One region of the Streptomyces sp. NPDC051677 genome, then DNA from elsewhere that is predicted to be linked to it. Evidence: riboswitches for the same ligand, from Rfam matches in the RefSeq annotation. Region 1 holds a riboswitch; each other region holds the start of a gene.
What was found. A riboswitch is a leader RNA that binds a small molecule or an ion and turns the genes downstream of it on or off. The one in region 1 is predicted to bind S-adenosylmethionine.
Positions count from the first base shown of each region.

Region 2: linked by a shared signal. The riboswitch ahead of ACIBAF_RS17085 (putative leader peptide) and the one ahead of ACIBAF_RS00965 (aminotransferase class V-fold PLP-dependent enzyme) in region 1 are both predicted to bind S-adenosylmethionine.
Region 3: linked by a shared signal. The riboswitch ahead of thrC (threonine synthase) and the one ahead of ACIBAF_RS00965 (aminotransferase class V-fold PLP-dependent enzyme) in region 1 are both predicted to bind S-adenosylmethionine.

Region 1 covers NZ_JBITCT010000001.1:207,244-213,342, forward strand. The annotation lists gene ACIBAF_RS00955 (acyl-CoA dehydrogenase family protein) at 1-771, opposite strand, end outside; gene ACIBAF_RS00960 (Lrp/AsnC family transcriptional regulator) at 969-1,250, shown strand; gene ACIBAF_RS00965 (aminotransferase class V-fold PLP-dependent enzyme) at 1,483-2,871, opposite strand; SAM riboswitch class IV at 3,054-3,170, opposite strand; gene trpD (anthranilate phosphoribosyltransferase) at 3,245-4,309, opposite strand; gene ACIBAF_RS00975 (cytochrome bc complex cytochrome b subunit) at 4,452-6,089, opposite strand; gene ACIBAF_RS00980 (Rieske 2Fe-2S domain-containing protein) at 6,086-6,099, opposite strand, start outside.
Region 2 covers NZ_JBITCT010000012.1:230,246-236,344, reverse strand. The annotation lists gene ACIBAF_RS17110 (hypothetical protein) at 1-426, opposite strand, end outside; gene ACIBAF_RS17105 (2-oxoglutarate and iron-dependent oxygenase domain-containing protein) at 308-640, opposite strand; gene ACIBAF_RS17100 (LLM class flavin-dependent oxidoreductase) at 1,202-2,308, shown strand; gene ACIBAF_RS17095 (NtaA/DmoA family FMN-dependent monooxygenase) at 2,305-3,705, shown strand; gene ACIBAF_RS17090 (DUF1684 domain-containing protein) at 3,787-4,611, shown strand; SAM riboswitch class IV at 4,700-4,813, shown strand; gene ACIBAF_RS17085 (putative leader peptide) at 4,848-4,964, shown strand; gene ACIBAF_RS17080 (ABC transporter substrate-binding protein) at 5,181-6,099, shown strand, end outside.
Region 3 covers NZ_JBITCT010000083.1:17,911-24,009, forward strand. The annotation lists gene ACIBAF_RS46300 (trehalose-6-phosphate synthase) at 1-297, opposite strand, end outside; gene ACIBAF_RS46305 (glucosyl-3-phosphoglycerate synthase) at 381-1,325, opposite strand; SAM riboswitch class I at 1,456-1,641, shown strand; gene thrC (threonine synthase) at 1,660-2,955, shown strand; gene ACIBAF_RS46315 (MoaD/ThiS family protein) at 3,010-3,285, shown strand; gene ACIBAF_RS46320 (cold-shock protein) at 3,738-3,944, shown strand; gene groL (chaperonin GroEL) at 4,325-5,947, shown strand; gene ACIBAF_RS46330 (Uma2 family endonuclease) at 6,032-6,099, opposite strand, start outside.

The sequences.
Region 1 (6,099 bases):
CCGGGTGATCGGGTGGTCCATGGTGAAGCCGAGACCGCCGTGCAGCTGAAGGCACTTGTCGAGCACCCCGGTCGCCGCCTCCGTGCAGTACAGCTTGGTCGCGGCCGCCTCCTCCGCGGTCAGCTCCCCGGCGTCGAACGCCTCCAGGGCCTGGTCGACGACCGCCTGCAGCGCGTTCACCGTGACCTTGCAGTCGGCGAGCACGAACTTGGTGTTCTGGAAGGCGGCGACGGGCTTGCCGAAGGCGGTGCGCTCGCGGACGAAGGCGGTGGCGAGCCGGACGGCCGCGGCGGCGTGGGCGTACGCGCCGACGGCGATGCCCAGCCGCTCCTGCGGGAAGATGCCGGCCAGACAGGCGAAGGCGTCGCCCGGCCCGCCCACCACGTCGCCGAGGGGGACGCGCACGTCCGTGAAGGTCATCCCGACGATGTCGGACGAGCGCAGGCCGAGCGTGGCCGGCTCCGAGTCGACCGTCACGCCCGGGGCGCGGGTGTCCACGGCGAGCAGGGACATGCCGCCGCGCCGGTCGGTCCCGTCGGCCGCGGTGCGGCAGGCGACGAGCACCAGATCGGCCTGGGCGCCCCCGGACACATAGGCCTTGCTGCCGTTGAGCACGTAGTGCGTGCCGTCCTCGGACAGTTCGGCCGCCGTCCGGATGCCGGCCACGTCGGAGCCGGCCTCCGGCTCCGTGATCGCGATGGCCGTCATCAGCTCGCCCGTGACGAACCCCGGCAGCCAGCGCCGCTTCTGCTCGTCGGTGGTGTAGTCCACCAGGGCGGCTATGCGGCGACTGCGCGAGACGCTGCGCGGATCGCTGACGGATCTGGCCCGCTGACGGATCCGGCCCGCTGACGGATCCGGCCCGCCGGCGGCGGCCGGGCGGGGGCGCCTCTCCCTTTGGTGAGCCACCCCTCACGTCATAGAGTGAAGCCCGCCCAGCTCCGGCCCCCCGAGGGAGAGAACCAGCCGTGATCACCGCGATCGTCCTCATCAAGACCAGCGTGGACCGGATCCCCGAGATCGCCGAGCGGATCGCCTCGCTGGATTCCGTGAGCGAGGTCTTCTCCGTCACCGGGACCTACGACCTGATCGCCATGGTGCGGGTGAAGCAGCACGAGGACCTGGCGGACGTCATCCCGGGCAGCATCAGCAAGATCCCCGGGGTGGAGGCGACGGACACGCACGTCGCCTTCCGCACCTACTCGCAGCACGACCTGGAGGCGGCGTTCGCGATCGGCCTGGACTCCTAGGTCGTGTCCGCAAAGTAGCGCCGGCTGCCCGGAGGGCAGGGCTCGCGGCGTCCGGTGCGTGCGATCGCAAGGCGGAGGGTCGCCCTCGTACCGGGTGTACGTGGGCGATCCCGACAACGCGGCGAGCGGGCGTGCCGGGCGTCGCGAGCCAGGCGGGACTTTGCGGACACGACCTAGGGCCTGGACTCCCAGGGCCTGGTCGTCAGCGCACCGCCTCCGGCGGAGCGAGCGCTCAGACCGCCGGGACGCAGCGGCCGTCTTCCGTGCGGTACTGCCAGCGCGCGCCGTCGGCCACCAGTTCCCGCACCGCGTTGACGAACCGCTCCACGTGCTCGTCGGGGGTGCCGGCGCCGAAGCTCACCCGGATCGCGTTGAGGGACTTCTCGCCGGGGGCCGCCTCGGGGGCGCCGCACTCGCCCTGGCTCTGCGGGTCGCTGCCGAGCAGGGTGCGCAGCAGCGGGTGGGCGCAGAAGAGGCCGTCGCGGACGCCGATGCCGTACTCGGCGGAGAGGGCGGCGGCGAAGTGGGAGCTGTTCCAGCCCTCGACGACGAAGGAGATCACGCCGACCCGCGGGGCGTCGTCGCCGAAGAGGGAGAGGATCCGGACCTCCGGCAGCTCGGCCAGCCCCGTCCGCACCTTCTCGATCAGGTACTGCTCGCGGGCCACCAGCGTGTCGAAGCCCGCCTCCGTCAGCGCCTTGCAGGCCGAGGCGATGGAGTAGGCGCCGATCACGTTCGGGGAACCGGCCTCGTGACGGGCGGCGCTCTCGTGCCACTGCACGTCCACTCCCCCGTCCTCGCGCCGGGCGACCTTGCGGCTGGCGCCGCCGCCCGCGAGGTACGGGTCGGCCGCGAGAAGCCAGTCGGCGCGGCCGGCCAGGACGCCGGAGCCGAAGGGCGCGTACAGCTTGTGGCCGGAGAAGGCGACCCAGTCGACGTCGAGGTCCCGCACCGACACCGGGTGGTGCGGGGCCAGCTGGGCGGCGTCCAGGACGATGCGGGCGCCGTGGGCGTGGGCCGCCGCCGCGAGCTCACGGACGGGCCACAGCTCGCCGGTGACGTTCGAGGCGCCGGTGACGCACACCAGGGCCGGGCCGTGCTCCCCTTCATGGGACACCGTCCGGTCGGCGAGGGCGCGCTCCAGGGTCTCGACGGCCTGGCGCGGGGTGCGCGGGGCGTCGAGGTAAGTGACGCGGTCGTCCTGCCAGGGCAGCAGCGAGGCGTGGTGCTCGGTCTCGAAGACGAAGACCTGGCAGTCGGCCGGGAGCGCCCGCGCCAGCAGGTTGAGGGAGTCCGTCGTGGACCGGGTGAAGATCAGCTGGTCGTCGGCGCGGCAGTCGAGGAACTCGGCGACCGTCCTGCGGGCGTTCTCGAAGAGGTCCGTGGAGAGCTGGGAGAGGTAGCCGGCGCCGCGGTGGACGCTGCCGTAGTACGGGGCGTAGGCCGCCACGTCGTCCCAGACGCGCTGGAGGGCCGGGGCGCTGGCCGCGTAGTCGAGCGCCGCGTAGGCGACCTCGCCGCCGGTGACGAGCGGGACGGTGACATCCCGGCCGAGAACGGGCAGAGCGCCCGGAAGGCCGGTGCGAAGGGTCTGGGCGGCGGCAGCGGTGGAGACGGACATGGCGAACTCCCGTGAGAGGCAAGGGGGAACCGCCGTGCGAGCGGGTACGGCTCAAGCACGGAGGAAGGTGAAAGGGGGATGCGGAGGCGGGGCTCTACGCCCTATCGCATTCGCTTGCTCACGGAAGACTCCCTCGTACGACCCAGGACCCCTGGGCTGTGCTCGCTCGAAGGAGCGTGAGGGGCCCGCGCTTGCCGTAGACCTCATTGCCTACGGCCTGGTCTTCACCCGGGGCACCCCGCCACGGAAGGAGGGTTGCCGGACAGTCGGCCGGGGCCTCATGACTGTCACTCATGACCTGGTACAAGAACGTACGTGACGTGATCGCGGTCCCGCAACCCGTGTCCGGATCGCGGGACCGCGTCACCGACGGCTACGCGTTGCTGGCGGCCACCCAGCGCTCCAGGGACCGCTTGGCGGCACCGGAGTCGATCGACTCGGCCGCCCGGTCCATGCCGGCCCGGATCTGCTCGGCCAGCGGCCCGGCGCCCGGGTCGAGGGCGACCAGCGCCGCCGCCGAGTTCAGCAGCACGGCGTCCCGCACCGGGCCCCTCTCACCCTCCAGGAGGCGGCGGGCCACCTCCGCGTTGTACGAGGGGTCCCCGCCCCGCAGCGCCTCCACCGGGACCAGGTCGAGGCCGACGTCCCGCGGGTCGAAGGTCTCCTCGGAGACCTTGCCGTCGCGTACGACCCACACATGGGACGTGGCCGTCGTGGTCAGCTCGTCCAGGCCGTCGTCGCCCCGGAAGACCAGCGAGGAGTTGCCGCGCTCGGCGAAGACGCCCGCGACGACCGGCGCCATGCGCGGGTCCGCCACCCCGACCGCCTGGCTGCGCACCTGCGCGGGGTTGGTCAGCGGGCCGAGCACGTTGAACACCGTGCGGATGCCCAACTGGCCGCGGGCCGCGCCCACATGACGCAGCGCCGGATGGAACTTGATCGCGAAGCAGAAGGTGATGCCGGCCTCCTGGGCCACCTGCGCCACCCGCGCCGGGGTCAGCTCCAGATTGACGCCGAGCTTCTCCAGGACGTCCGAGGCGCCGGACGCGGAGGACGCGGCCCGGTTGCCGTGCTTGACCACCGTGGCGCCCGCGCCGGCCACGACGATCGCCGACATCGTGGAGATGTTGACCGTCTTCGCGCCGTCGCCGCCCGTGCCGACGATGTCGACGGTCCGGCCCGGGACCTCGATCAGGTTGGCGTGCTCGTACATCGCCCGCACGAGCCCGTTGATCTCCTCGACGGTCTCGCCCTTGGCCCGCAGCGCCACCACGAACCCGGCGATCTGCGCGTCGGTCGCCTCACCGCGCATGATCCGGTCCAGCGCCCAGAACGTGGCGTCGGCGCCCTGGTCCTGGCCGTACAGCAGGCCGTTCAGCACCTCGGGCCAGGAACGGCCCGCCGCGGTGTCGCCTCCAGCGGGGGTCACAGCGCTCATAGCCGCTCCTGTGTGTCGTCGTGCGTCGCGTGGGTCGTCCGGACCCATGTGAACCCCACCCTATCCAGCCCGTGGGCGCGGCAAAGGGCCCCGTCCGAAGACCGGACGGGGCCCTTTGCAGGTGGCGTGGCGACGCCTGGGATCAGTGGTGGCCGTGGCCGCTCGTGATCTCCTTGTACTCCTCGACAGTCGGCTTCGGGATCTGCTGGTCCTCGCCGAAGTACGCGTTGCTGATCTTGGCGCGGAGCTTCTCCGAGCCCTTCACCTTGCGCTCGACGCCGTTCTCGTCGACGGTCGCGCCGATCGCGGCCGGCGCGTACTGCTCGTGCGCGGTGAGGGTGTGCAGCTGCTCCTGGCTGAGCGGCTCGTGGATCTCGATGAACTCACCGTGCGGCAGCCGCTTGATGGTGCCGGTCTCGCGACCGTGCAGCACCTTGTCGTGGTCGCGACGCTGCAGACCGAGGCAGATCCGCTTGGTGAGGATGTACGCGATGACCGGTCCGACGAAGAAGAAGATCCGGACGAACCAGGTGATCGAGTTGATCGACAGGTGGAAGTGGGTGGCCCACAGGTCGTTGCCACCGCCGACCAGCGTGATCATGTACATCGTGACCCAGGCGACGCCCAGCGCCGTACGGGTCGGCGCGTTGCGCGGGCGGTCCAGGATGTGGTGCTCGCGCTTGTCGCCGGTGATCCAGGACTCGATGAACGGGTAGGCCGCCATCGCGCCGAGGACCACGCCGAAGAGGACCAGCGGGATGAAGACGCCCAGGACGAGCGTGTGACCCCAGAGGTTGATCTCCCAGCCCGGCATGAACCGGATCAGACCCTCGGCGAAGCCCATGTACCAGTCGGGCTGGGCGCCGGTCGACACCTGGTCCGGACGGTAGGGGCCCATGGCCCAGATCGGGTTGATCTGCGCGATCGCCGCGATGGCCGCGATGACGCCGAAGACCAGGAAGAAGAAGCCTCCGGCCTTGGCCATGTACACCGGCAGCAGCGGCATGCCGACGACGTTCTTGTTGCTCTTGCCGGGGCCCGCGAACTGCGTGTGCTTGTGGTAGAAGACCAGGATCAGGTGGCCGACCACCAGGCCGAGCATGATGCCCGGCAGCAGCAGGATGTGGATCGAGTAGAACCGCGCCACGAAGTCGTGGCCCGGGAACTCCCCGCCGAACAGGAACATCGAGATGTACGTGCCGACGATCGGCATCGACAGGATGGCGCCCTGGGTGAAGCGGACACCGGTGCCGGAGAGCAGGTCGTCCGGGAGCGAGTAACCGGTGAAGCCGGTGAACATGCCCAGGACGAACAGCAGGAAGCCGAACAGCCAGTTGATCTCACGCGGCTTGCGGAACGCACCCGTGAAGAACACGCGCATCATGTGCACGAACATGCCGGCGAGGAAGATCAGCGCCGCCCAGTGGTGGATCTGCCGGATGAGCAGACCGCCGCGCACGTCGAAGGAGATGTGCAGGGTCGAGCTGAACGCCTCGGACATCAGCTGTCCCTGGAGCGGGACGTAACTGCCGTGGTACTCCACCTCGTTCATCGACGGGTGGAAGAACAGCGTCAGATACACACCCGTCAGGATGATGATGATGAAGCTGTACAGGCACACTTCGCCCAACATGAACGACCAGTGGTCGGGGAAGATCTTGCGCATGTTGGCCTTGGCCAGGGAGTAGATCCCGAGCCGGCCGTCGGCCCAGTCGGCGACGCGCTCGCCGGCCGGGGCCTTCCCGCGTGCGCGGGTCTCGGTGGTCTCTGTGGTGCTCATCCGCGCTCCC
Region 2 (6,099 bases), on a different contig from region 1:
GACACCAGCAGCACCCGTCGTGCGGCGCGGTCTTCTCCCGGAGGCATCTATGTCTGCCGGGACGGCCGCGGCAGGCCCAGGTGGTCGCCCGTGCAGTGGGTACGGAACAGGCCGCGGCGGCGCAGCCCGGGGATCACACGCTCGGCGAAGTCGCACGCCGTCACAGTCAGGCCGACGAGGACTGCGGTGGCGGCGAGCGGGACGGCGGTGCTGCGGCGTATGGCGGATGTACCTCAACTCCGGTAGTCCGGACGGCCATTGATTGGGGCCGATCAGACGCAGGCAGTCGGGATCGTCCGGGCCGGTCTCAAGCGCCGTCTGCTCGGGGCCGATGTCGATCTTCTCCCGCCAGTCGGCGCTTCCCGCAGTGCATTCGGTGCGGTGCGCGTATAGCCCCCGGAACTGAGGCGCGTTGAGGTTCTCGATCTCCAGCCGCTGCTCCTCCGGCAGCGCGAAGAAGCGGCGTGCCGACGCTCAACGCCTCCTTCCGCAGTGCCGCGGGGACGCCGTGCCCGGTGACATAGATGAAGCCCACCTCGTGTGCGGCGCAGCGGAGTTCGGCGAGGAAGGCGTCACGGACCGCGTCCGGGGCGTGGAAGCCGGCGATGTCGATGACAGGCAGGACAGTGGACTGGGTCATGGGGGCCTTCACGGCAGGGCGGACGCACGCGCCTCACAACTCCGGGCTGAGAGCGGCTGGTTGAGAGCGAGAGAAGGCTGCCGGCAGAAAGAGAAGAGCGAGGTCTCGAGCCGTCGAACGGCGATCAGCAACAGACCTGGTCGAACTGGTCGGCGCGGCGGCTCACCCAGAACGGGTCGAGCAGCACCGTGTGTGCCGTGCCGATGGTCTCCATGGCCCGGATCAAAGCACAACGGGAATGACGCGTCCACCATGCGTCCCAGCGGATGAGATGCCCGTCCGCCATGTTCGACCTTGACACTCACAGGGGCAGGCGACGTACGTTGAACGGGAAAGTCACTGACAGGTGGAGGCTTTGATGCACGTACTGGGCGCGGCATCGCGCGGTGCCTGCACCGGTGCGCGGCTCATCACCCGGCGGCATGTCGACTACTGCCGTACCTCCTCCGCCGTCTGTCCTTCCGTACACGTCTGATCATTGCCGGCCGTCCCGTCGGCCGTTCCGTCGTGGCCCTACGTCTTGCGGCCGCGAGTTCGCGTGTATCTCGGAAGGAATGCCCCTTGTCCGGCCCCGCCCTGCACCTCGCCGTCGAGATCGACGGCGACGGCGCCCACCCCGCGGCCTGGCGCCGCGCCAGCCACTCCCCCGACCAGTTGCTCACCCCGCGTCGCGTGGCCCAGGTCGCCGCCGTCGCCGAGAACGCCGGGTTCACCCTGATCACCGTGGATGACGACGTGCTGCCGCCCGGCGCCTCACCGGATCCGGTGGGCCGTATCGGCGCGATGGAGCGAGCGGCCTTCGTCGCGGCGTCCACAAGCACCATCGGGATCGCCCCCGTCGTCCCGGTCACCTACGCCGAACCCTTCCACGTCTCCAGCCAGTTGGCGTCCCTGGACCACATCTCCGCCGGTCGCGCCGGGTGGGTGGTGGCGGAGGAGGAGCGTCCCGAGGCGGCCCGTGCCTGGGGGCGGCCGCCGGTCGCCGACGCCGCAGCGCGGGCCCGGGAGTCCCGGGACGGCGTGGAGGTGGCCCGCGCCCTGTGGGACTCATGGGAGGACGACGCGGTCATCCGGTCCGTGGCCACCAGCCGCTACCTCGACCGCGAGCGGCTGCACTACACCGACTTCACGGGCGAGACGTACGCCGTCAAGGGTCCGGCGATCGTGCCGCGCCCGCCCCAGGGACAGCTCGTCGTCCTGGGTCGGCCGGACCGGGTTCCCGCCGCACAGCTCGACGTCGCTCTCGTCGAGGGGCGCGACCTCGCGTCGGTCGCCGCAGCCGCTGCCGGAGTCGGCACGCCCCGCGTCTTCGCCGAGGTCGAGGTGGCGCTGGACACCCCGGAAGCCACGGCCGCCAACCGCGTCGCCGACCTGGAACGGCACACGGCGTGGAGCGACCGGGGGTGGCTGCGGCACCTCGGCTCGGCGGAGCAACTCGCCGCGCTGCTGGCCGAGTTGAGCCGTCACGTCGACGGCGTACGGTTGCACCCGCTGGTGCTGGACGAGGACCTGCCCGTCCTCTCCCGCCTCGTGCTGCCGGCCCTGTCCGAGCGGCGTCTCGTCACCCGCCCCCTGCCCGGCACGTCCCTGCGCTCGACCCTGGGTCTGGAGCGCCCCGCCAATCGCTTCGCCATCGCTGCCGTGGCCGCCCAGGAGGATGCCCGATGACCCGCACCGATCCCCTCGACGTCCCCCGGCCCGACGCCCAGCTCCACTTCGGGGTGTTCTTCCAGGGCGTCAACCACTGGACCATCTGGTCCGCCCCCGACAGCGGCTCCCAGATCGACCCCGCCTCCTTCCGCCGGGTCGCCCAGACCTCCGAGCGCGGTCTGTTCGACGCGTTCTTCCTCGGCGAGGGGCTGCGGCTGCGCGAGGTCGACGGCAGGATCCACGACCTCGACGTGGCCGGACGGCCGGACGCCATCACGCAGCTCGCGGCGCTGGCCGCGGTCACCCGCCGCATCGGCCTCGTCTCCACCTCCAACTCCACCTTCAACGAACCCGCCGATCTGGCCCGCCGCCTCTCCGGCCTGGATCTGCTCTCCGAGGGCCGCGCCGGCTGGAACGTGGTGACCACGGACAACGCCTGGACCGGCGCGAACTTCCGGCGCGGCGGCTACCTCGACCACGCCGACCGATACCGGCGTGCCGAGGAGTTCCTCACCGTGGCCCGCGCCCTGTGGGACGGCTGGGAGGACGGCGCAGTCGCCGACTCCGTCGCCGCGCCCACCTGGTCGGCACCCGGTGCCGTACACCAAGTGCGCCACAAGGGACCGCAGTTCGACGTCGACCTCGCTCCAGCCCTGCCGCCCAGCGCCCAGGGGCACCCCGTGATCTTCCAGGCCGGTGACTCCGGTGAGGGACGCGACTTCGCCGCCCGCAACGCCGACGTCATCTTCTCCGCGCACGGCAACGACTTCGACGACGCCCTTGCCTTCGCCCAGGACATCCGGCGCCGGCTGCGGGCGGTCGGGCGGCCCGACGACGACCTGCGGATCCTGCCGGGCACCGAGATCATCATCGGCGCCACCGAGGAGGAGGCCCAGGAGAAGAAGCGCTGGATCCGGCTCCAGCAGGTCACGCCCGCCACGGCGCTGGGGATCGCCGGACAGCTGTGGGGCATCGACCTGTCCGACCGCGACGCCGACGGGCCCCTGCCCAAGGAGAACCCGGTCGTCACGGAGAACGACGGCTCCTTCGGTGCCCGACGCACCGCCGACCCGCGCGGCATCGTGGCCGAATGGCGGGCGAAGGCGGAGGCGCACCGCTGGTCGCTGCGCGAGACCGTCATCGCGCTCGGCCCGCAGCGCGGGCACGTCGGCACCCCGTCCGGCCTGGCCGACAAGTTCGCCCATTTCGTGCGGCACGGCGCGATCGACGGCTTCAACGTCACGCCGTACCTCATCCCCGACGGCCTCGACGACATCGTCGACCTGCTCGTCCCGGAACTGCAGGAACGCGGCATCTACCGCACCGAATACACCGGCATCACCCTGCGCGAGAACCTCGGCCTGCGCGCACCCCTCACCCACCGGTCCGCACCGGACCGACGACAGGCGGGCTGAGCCCCCGAGCCGGCGCTTGTACACATGACTGACAAGAAGCATCCCCTGACCGAAGGCACCCCGGCACAAAGGAGATTCCCCATGACAACCGAGGCCACCACCACGGACCTCCACGCCTTCGCCGAGACCTGGCTGGAGTGGTACCGCGCCCAGGAGGCCCGGCTCGCCGCCCCGCACGGGTTCCTGGCGATCACCGGCCTGCACTGGCTCGACGACCGACCCCAGCGCTTCCCGGACGCGCCCGGCGCGTGGCGCACCGGCCCCGAAGGCATCGTCGTAGACCTCGACGAGGGCGAGGAGTTGGTCGTCGACGGGACGCCGGTGCGCGGCGAGCACCGCTTCGGCGTGCTGCCCGAGCGCGGCGGCGTCGACGCCGTCTGGGGAGACGCCGTCATCGAGGTCGCCAAGCGCGGCGGCCAGGACATCGTGCGCCCCCGGCACCCGGGCGCGCCGCTGCGCACGGCCTTCACCGGAACGCCCTCCTACGCCCCCGACCCGCGCTGGGCCGTGAGGGGCCGCTACATCCCCTTCGACACGCCACGACCGACCACCGTGGGCGCCGCGGTCGAGGGCCTTGAGCATGTCTACGACGCTCCGGGCAGGGTCGAGTTCGAGCTCGACGGGCACCCGCTGTCGCTGACCGCATTTCCCGGCCATGGTGCGGGTCGGCTGATGGTGCTGTTCACCGACGCGACCTCCGGGGTCACCACCTACGCCGCCAACCGGGCCCTGGCCGTCGATCCGCCCGCCGCCGACGGCACGGTCGTCCTGGACTTCAACCGCGCCGGCAACCTGCCGTGCGCCTACACTGACCTGGCCACCTGCCCGCTGCCCCCGGCCGAGAACCGGCTGCCGGTGGCGATCGAGGCCGGCCAGAAGATTCCCCGCGAGCGCGGCGGCTCCTGAGCTGGACGCACTCTCGCCCCGACTCCCCTTACACGGCGTCGTTTTGCGCCATTGACGTACGACAAGACCACTCCGTACGATCACGAACGGCATTGAGTGTCAGCGTCAAGCCCTGGCTCGCTGACCGGCAACCCTCCCGCGCGGTGGGGTGCTCCAGGTGAAAGCCCGGCGGGATCACCGACGATCTCCGCAAGCGCGTAGCCCCGTGACCGGGGCCGGATATGTGGAGGACCGATATGCGGCACGGTGGTGACCTCAGCGCCCGCTTCGCCGGCGCCACCGTGTTCTCCCGGCTCTCGCGTCGGCGCCACATCGACCTCCAGCGCTCGACCAGCTGTCTCTGTCAGGCCTGACGGGCCTTCCCTCCGCTGGTCGCCGTACGGCGCCTGTCGTCGCCGCACCCGCCTGCGCCTGATCTCCGTCTCTCTTTGATCCCCCCTTTTTCCTCTGATCCCGTCTTCACAACGCTCCCCCGGCACCGGCGTCGCGCCGGCCGGGGGCCGCACGCCCACGCACGGCCGTGCCCTGCACCGCACCCGTGCCTGGTGAACGAGTAGGAGAAGCCCTCCGTGACTACACTTCCCGATGTCAGAACCTCCCGGTGGGCGGCGCTGACCGCCCTTGTGACCACCAGTGTTCTGCTGACCGCCTGCGGCTCCGGCGGTGGTGATTTCGGCAGCGGCGCCGGTCAGCCCAAGTCCGGCGGCACCCTGACCTTCGCGGTGGGTTCGGACGCCGGCTGCGTGGATCCGCAGCAGGTCGGCAGCAACGAGAGCATCTACTCGGTGCGCCAGACCGCGGACTCCCTGACCGACCAGGACCCCGAGACCGGCAAGATCGTGCCGTGGCTGGCCAAGAGCTGGGACGTCAACTCCGACGCGACGGAGTTCACGTTCCATCTGCGCTCGGGTGTCACCTTCAGCGACGGCTCCAAGCTGACCGCGCAGGTGGTCAAGGACAACTTCGACGCGGTGCCGAAGCTCGGCGCCCTCGGGACTCTCGCTCAGGGGTACCTCAGCGGGGTCAAGAGCACCGCCGTGGTGGACCCACTCACCGTCAAAGTGACCTTCAAGCAGCCCAACGCGCAGTTCCTTCAGGCGACTTCGACCCACTTACTGGGCATCGAGTCGTCGGCAAGCATGCAGAAGACCCCGCAACAGAAGTGCAGCGAGGGCGTGATCGGGTCCGGGCCGTTCGTGCTGAAGCAGTACGTGCAGAACCAGTCGATCACCCTGACCAAGCGCACCGGCTATGACTGGGGATCCTCGCTGTGGTCCAAGAAGGGTGAGGCCTATCTGGACAAGCTGGTGTTCAAGGTCGTGCCGGAGGCGGGGGTGCGGGCCGGCAGTCTCCAGTCCGGGCAGGTGGACGCGATCAGCAGCGTCGGCAAGGCCAACGAGGCGGCGCTCAAGGGTGGCCAGGTCACCCTCCTGCGCCGAGCCAACCCGGGCGTGGTGTTCGGGCTGGGGATCAACAACTCGCGGCCCC
Region 3 (6,099 bases), on a different contig from region 1:
CGAGTTGGCGATGCCGTTGTACGCGTCGGCGTGCACGTCGGCCGGGATGGGCAGCATCCGCACGCCCTCCTCGCCGACCCCGCGCGAGACCGCCTCCCGGTCGCCGTCGGACAGCGCCGCGCACACCCAGAGGGCGCCCGCGTCGGGGCCGATGGCCGACAGGCCGGAGACCAGCCCGCCGCCCCCGCGTTTCGCGTGCAGCGAGCCGTCCTCGCGTACCTCGTAGGAGACCGGACCGCGGTTGGACGCGACCAGCACCTCAGCACCCCGAGCAGCCATGTCGTGCGTGGAAGCCATACGCCACAACCTAGCCCGGTCGACAAACGCTCAAACGTACGGTCGCGCACCGTGCGAGGGACGTATACGGCCCGTCCGGAGGGTTACGCGACCTTGCGGGTCGCGTACTCGACGATCTCCGCCATCGGCGGCCGTTCCTCGGTGTCCACGGAGTACGTGCGCGGCTCGAAGCCGTCCCCGCTCCGCTCGAACTGGGTGAGGGCCGGGCGGATCATGTGCCCGCGGGCCAGCCGCAGCTGCGCGGTGCGGTAGATCGCCGCCGCCATCCGGCCCAGGGCCTGCCCGTCCTGGTGGCGGTGCTTTCGCACACCGACGTCCACCTGCGCGAGGGCGTCGAGCCCGACCAGGTGCAGGGCGTCGACCAGCATGCCCAGCTCCACGCCGTACCCGACGGGGAAGGGCAGCTGCTCCAGCAGGCTGCGGCGGGCCGCGTACTCGCCGCCGAGCGGCTGCACGAACCCGGCCAGCTGCGGCCAGTGCATGTTCAGCAGCGGGCGGGCCATCAGCTCGGTCACCCGGCCGCCCTGGCCCGCCGCGCCGGCGAGCGGACGGTCGTACATGCCCTTGACCAGGTCCACGTCCGGGTCGGTGAGCAGCGGGCCGACGATCCCCGAGACGAAGTCCGAGGAGAACTCCCTGAGGTCCGCGTCGATGAAACAGACGATGTCCCCGGTGGTGACCAGCAGCGAGCGCCACAGCACCTCGCCCTTGCCGGGCACGGCGGGGATGCGGGGCAGGATCGCGTCGCGGTGCACGACCCGCGCGCCCGCCGCCGCCGCGACCTCCGCCGTACGGTCGGTCGACCCCGAGTCGACGACGACGATCTCGTCGACGAGCGGAACCTGGTGCATGAGATCGTGGCGGATGACGGCGACGATGTCGCCGACCGTCTCCTCCTCGTTCAGCGCGGGCAGGACCACCGACACCGACTGGTTCGTGGCCCGCTTCGCGGCCAGGATCCGGTGCAGCGGGCGATCGGCCACGGACCAGGAGCGAGTGGCCAGCCAGCGCTCGACTTCTTCCAGCACAGTCTGCGGCTCCTCACGGTTGTCTCGCGGTTCGGACGACTATCTCAACTGTCCTGGCCTTCGGTTACAGTCTTGAACAACGCTGGTGACCATCGCATGTCGGGGGTCCTGGGCGTCCACAACCGAATACCGCTCATCCAGAGGGGCAGAGGGATACGGCCCGATGAAGCCCCGGCAACCCTCCAGCCGGTCTCGTAACCGATCACTGCTGATTGATCATCGTTGATGGATCACTGCTGATCGTCGCGCGAGGCTCCCGGCTTGGGAAGGTGCCAAATCCGTCTCACGACGAGATGCGTCGTGAGGAAGATGAGGAGAAAGGGCCTCGCCTCACATGGCTGCGCAGACTGTTGCAAGCACCACGGACTCCACTGCCTCCGCTGTCGACCTCGGTCCGGCCACCGCGTTGAGCTGCCGCGAGTGCGGTCACCGGGTGCCCCTCGGCCCGCTCTTCGCCTGCGAAGAGTGTTTCGGCCCGCTCGAGATCGCGTACGACTTCTCCTCCTACGACACGGAGGAGCTCCGCAAGCGCATCGAAGCGGGCCCCGCGAACATCTGGCGCTATGCGCCGCTGCTGCCCGTCCCGGCCGACGTGGCGGACAAGCCGAACATCAACCCGGGCTGGACCAAGCTCGTCAAGGCCGACAACCTCGCCCGCGAACTGGGCGTCGACGCCGGCAAGCTCTTCGTCAAGGACGACTCCGGCAACCCGACGCACTCCTTCAAGGACCGCGTCGTCGCGCAGGCCATCGAGGCCGCCCGTGCCTTCGACTTCACGACCCTGTCCTGCTCCTCCACGGGCAACCTGGCCGGCGCCGTCGGCGCGGCCGCCGCCCGCGCCGGCTTCCGCTCCTGCGTGTTCATCCCGCACGACCTGGAGCAGGGCAAGGTCGTCATGGCCGCGGTCTACGGCGGCGAGCTCGTCGGCATCGAGGGCAACTACGACGACGTCAACCGCTTCTGCTCCGAGCTCATCGGCGACCCGGCGGGCGAGGGCTGGGGCTTCGTCAACGTCAACCTGCGGCCGTACTACGCCGAGGGTTCGAAGACGCTGGCGTACGAGATCTGCGAGCAGCTCGGCTGGCGGCTGCCGGACCAGCTGGTCGTGCCGATCGCCTCCGGCTCGCAGCTCACGAAGATCGACAAGGGTCTGCAGGAGCTGATCAAGCTCGGGCTCGTCGAGGACAAGCCGTACAAGATCTTCGGTGCGCAGGCGGAGGGGTGCAGCCCGGTGTCCGTCGCGTACAAGGCGGGGCACGACGTCGTCCGGCCGCAGAAGCCGAACACCATCGCCAAGTCGCTGGCGATCGGCAACCCGGCGGACGGCCCGTACGTCCTCGACATCGCCCGGCGGACGGGCGGGGCGGTGGAGGACGTCGACGACGAGCAGATCGTCGACGCGATCCGGCTGCTCGCGCGGACCGAGGGGATCTTCGCGGAGACCGCCGGCGGGGTGACCGTCGGGGTGACGCGGAAGCTGATCGAGAACGGGCTGCTGGATCCGACGCTGACCACGGTCGTGCTGAACACGGGTGATGGTCTGAAGACGCTGGACGCGGTGGCGGGGACGGGGCTCACCGCGACCATCCGGCCCAACCTGGAGTCGTTCCGCGAAGCTGGTCTCGTGTAGCGCCATCGTCGTCTGCGCGCCCCTCAAGCCGATTACCCGACCGGAGGTCACATCGTGAGCGTCAACGTCCGCATCCCCACCATCCTGCGTACCTACACGGGCGGGCAGGCCGAGGTGACCGCCGAAGGAGGGACCCTCGGCGAGGTCATCGCGGACCTGGAGAAGAACCACAACGGGATCGCCGCCCGGGTTCTGGACGACCAGGGCAAGCTGCGGCGCTTCGTCAACGTGTACGTGAACGACGACGACGTCCGCTTCGAGCAGGGGCTGGAGACGGCGACCCCCGACGGCGCCGGCGTCTCGATCATCCCGGCCGTCGCCGGTGGCTGACCGCCGGTCAGTACCCGCCGGTAGTAACCGTCGGTAACAGCGATTACCGAGCGTTCACCGAATTGCCCTCTCCGCGATAGAAGCGGAGGGGGCAATTCAGTGTGGTTGAGCGCGGTACAGTTGGGGAACCGGGTCCCGATCAATGGAACCGGAGCCTTTCATTTCTGCCCAGTGCCCGATGAGAAGCAGCCAAAGTGCGCGTCTCATTCGTGGCTTTTGTGGCTTTTGCAGGGCCCGACTTGCCCTGAATTCTGGCGAATTCTCGCCACATTCCGGATCCCGTGCGTCCAGAATTCTCGTCCGAGTGACCTGTTGCAGACGGCAGTTGGACAGATACATTCAGCCGCGGTCGACGCGTTCCGGCGCACGCCCCCAACCAACTGGGGGGTGAGGTCTGACCCGGATCCGCGAAGTGTGGATCTGTGCAAGGGCCAGTAATAGGGGAGTTAGGCATGGCTCAGGGCACCGTCAAGTGGTTCAACGCGGAGAAGGGGTACGGCTTCATCGCGGTCGACGGTGGTGCGGATGTTTTCGTCCACTACAGCGCGATTCAGATGGACGGCTACCGCACCCTGGAAGAGGGTCAGCGGGTCGATTTCGAGATCTCGCAGGGCCAGAAGGGGCCGCAGGCGGACATGGTCCGTCTCGCGACCGGCTGAAGCACGCGCCGACTGACAGCGTCGTTCTTCTGTACGTCATCGAAGGGCTCGTACCTCCTGGGGGTACGAGCCCTTCGGTCGTGTCCGGCGGTCGCGTCCGGGACCGTTGTTCACCTGCGGATCCCCCCAAGGAGCTTGCGCCCACCCGTCACCCGACCACCACCCCTCAACGAGCCCGCTTCGCGGGCGCACCTTGCACTCTCGCATGCCGAGTGCTAATCATTGGCGTTAGCACTCTGAAGGTGAGAGTGACAACGAGGACCGGGTCGGTGAGGCCCGCAGGCCAGGTGGGGCAAGGAACCACGAGGCCGGCGAGCCGTCCGTCGCGGGCGCCAGCGCGGTCCGGAGCAATCCACCCCAGTCCGGGAGGACCACTTCACATGGCCAAGATCATCGCGTTCGACGAGGAGGCACGGCGCGGCCTCGAGCGCGGCATGAACCAGCTCGCGGACGCCGTGAAGGTGACGCTCGGCCCCAAGGGCCGCAACGTCGTCCTCGAGAAGAAGTGGGGCGCCCCCACGATCACCAACGATGGTGTCTCCATCGCCAAGGAGATCGAGCTCGAGGACCCGTACGAGAAGATCGGCGCCGAGCTGGTCAAGGAAGTCGCCAAGAAGACGGACGACGTCGCCGGTGACGGTACGACCACGGCGACCGTTCTCGCCCAGGCCCTGGTCAAGGAAGGCCTGCGCAACGTAGCCGCCGGCGCCAACCCGATGGCCCTCAAGCGCGGCATCGAGAAGGCCGTCGAGGCCGTCTCCGGCGCCCTGCTGGAGCAGGCGAAGGATGTCGAGACCAAGGAGCAGATCGCTTCCACGGCCTCCATCTCCGCCGCCGACACCCAGATCGGCGAGCTCATCGCCGAGGCGATGGACAAGGTCGGCAAGGAAGGCGTCATCACCGTCGAGGAGTCCCAGACCTTCGGTCTGGAGCTGGAGCTCACCGAGGGCATGCGCTTCGACAAGGGCTACATCTCGGCGTACTTCGCCACCGACATGGAGCGTATGGAGGCCGTCCTCGACGACCCGTACATCCTGATCGCGAACTCCAAGATCGCGAACGTCAAGGACCTGCTCCCGCTCCTGGAGAAGGTCATGCAGTCGGGCAAGCCGCTGCTGATCATCGCCGAGGACGTCGAGGGCGAGGCCCTGTCGACCCTGGTCGTCAACAAGATCCGCGGCACCTTCAAGTCCGTCGCGGTCAAGGCCCCGGGCTTCGGCGACCGCCGCAAGGCGATGCTGAACGACATCGCCATCCTCACCGGTGGCGAGGTCATCTCCGAGGAGGTCGGTCTCAAGCTCGAGAACACCTCCCTGGACCTCCTGGGCAAGGCTCGCAAGGTCGTCATCACGAAGGACGAGACGACCATCGTCGACGGCTCCGGCTCGTCGGACCAGGTCGCGGGCCGGGTCAACCAGATCCGCGCCGAGATCGAGAACAGCGACTCGGACTACGACCGCGAGAAGCTGCAGGAGCGCCTGGCGAAGCTCGCCGGCGGTGTCGCGGTCATCAAGGCCGGCGCCGCCACCGAGGTGGAGCTCAAGGAGCGCAAGCACCGCATCGAGGACGCCGTCCGCAACGCGAAGGCCGCCGTCGAGGAGGGCATCGTCGCCGGTGGCGGCGTGGCGCTCATCCAGGCGTCCAGCGTCTTCGAGAAGCTCGACCTCGAGGGTGACGAGGCGACCGGCGCCAACGCCGTGAAGCTCGCGCTGGAGGCCCCGCTCAAGCAGATCGCCGTCAACGGTGGTCTCGAGGGTGGCGTCGTCGTGGAGAAGGTCCGCAACCTCCAGGTCGGTCACGGCCTGAACGCCGCGACCGGCGAGTACGTCGACATGATCGCCGAGGGCATCATCGACCCGGCGAAGGTGACCCGCTCTGCCCTGCAGAACGCCGCCTCCATCGCCGCGCTGTTCCTCACCACCGAGGCCGTCATCGCCGACAAGCCGGAGAAGGCCGCCGCGCCCGCCGGCGGCGGCATGCCGGGCGGTGACATGGACTTCTGATCGACCGGTTCCGGTTGATCGACTGTCCTTCGAACCGAGGGCGGTACTCCCAGCTACGGCTGGGGGGTACCGCCCTCGGGCGTTTCAGCGGGCGTACTTCTTGAGGGGCTCGGTGTCGAGGGTGACACTCACGGGCGGTGGAAGCTCGACGG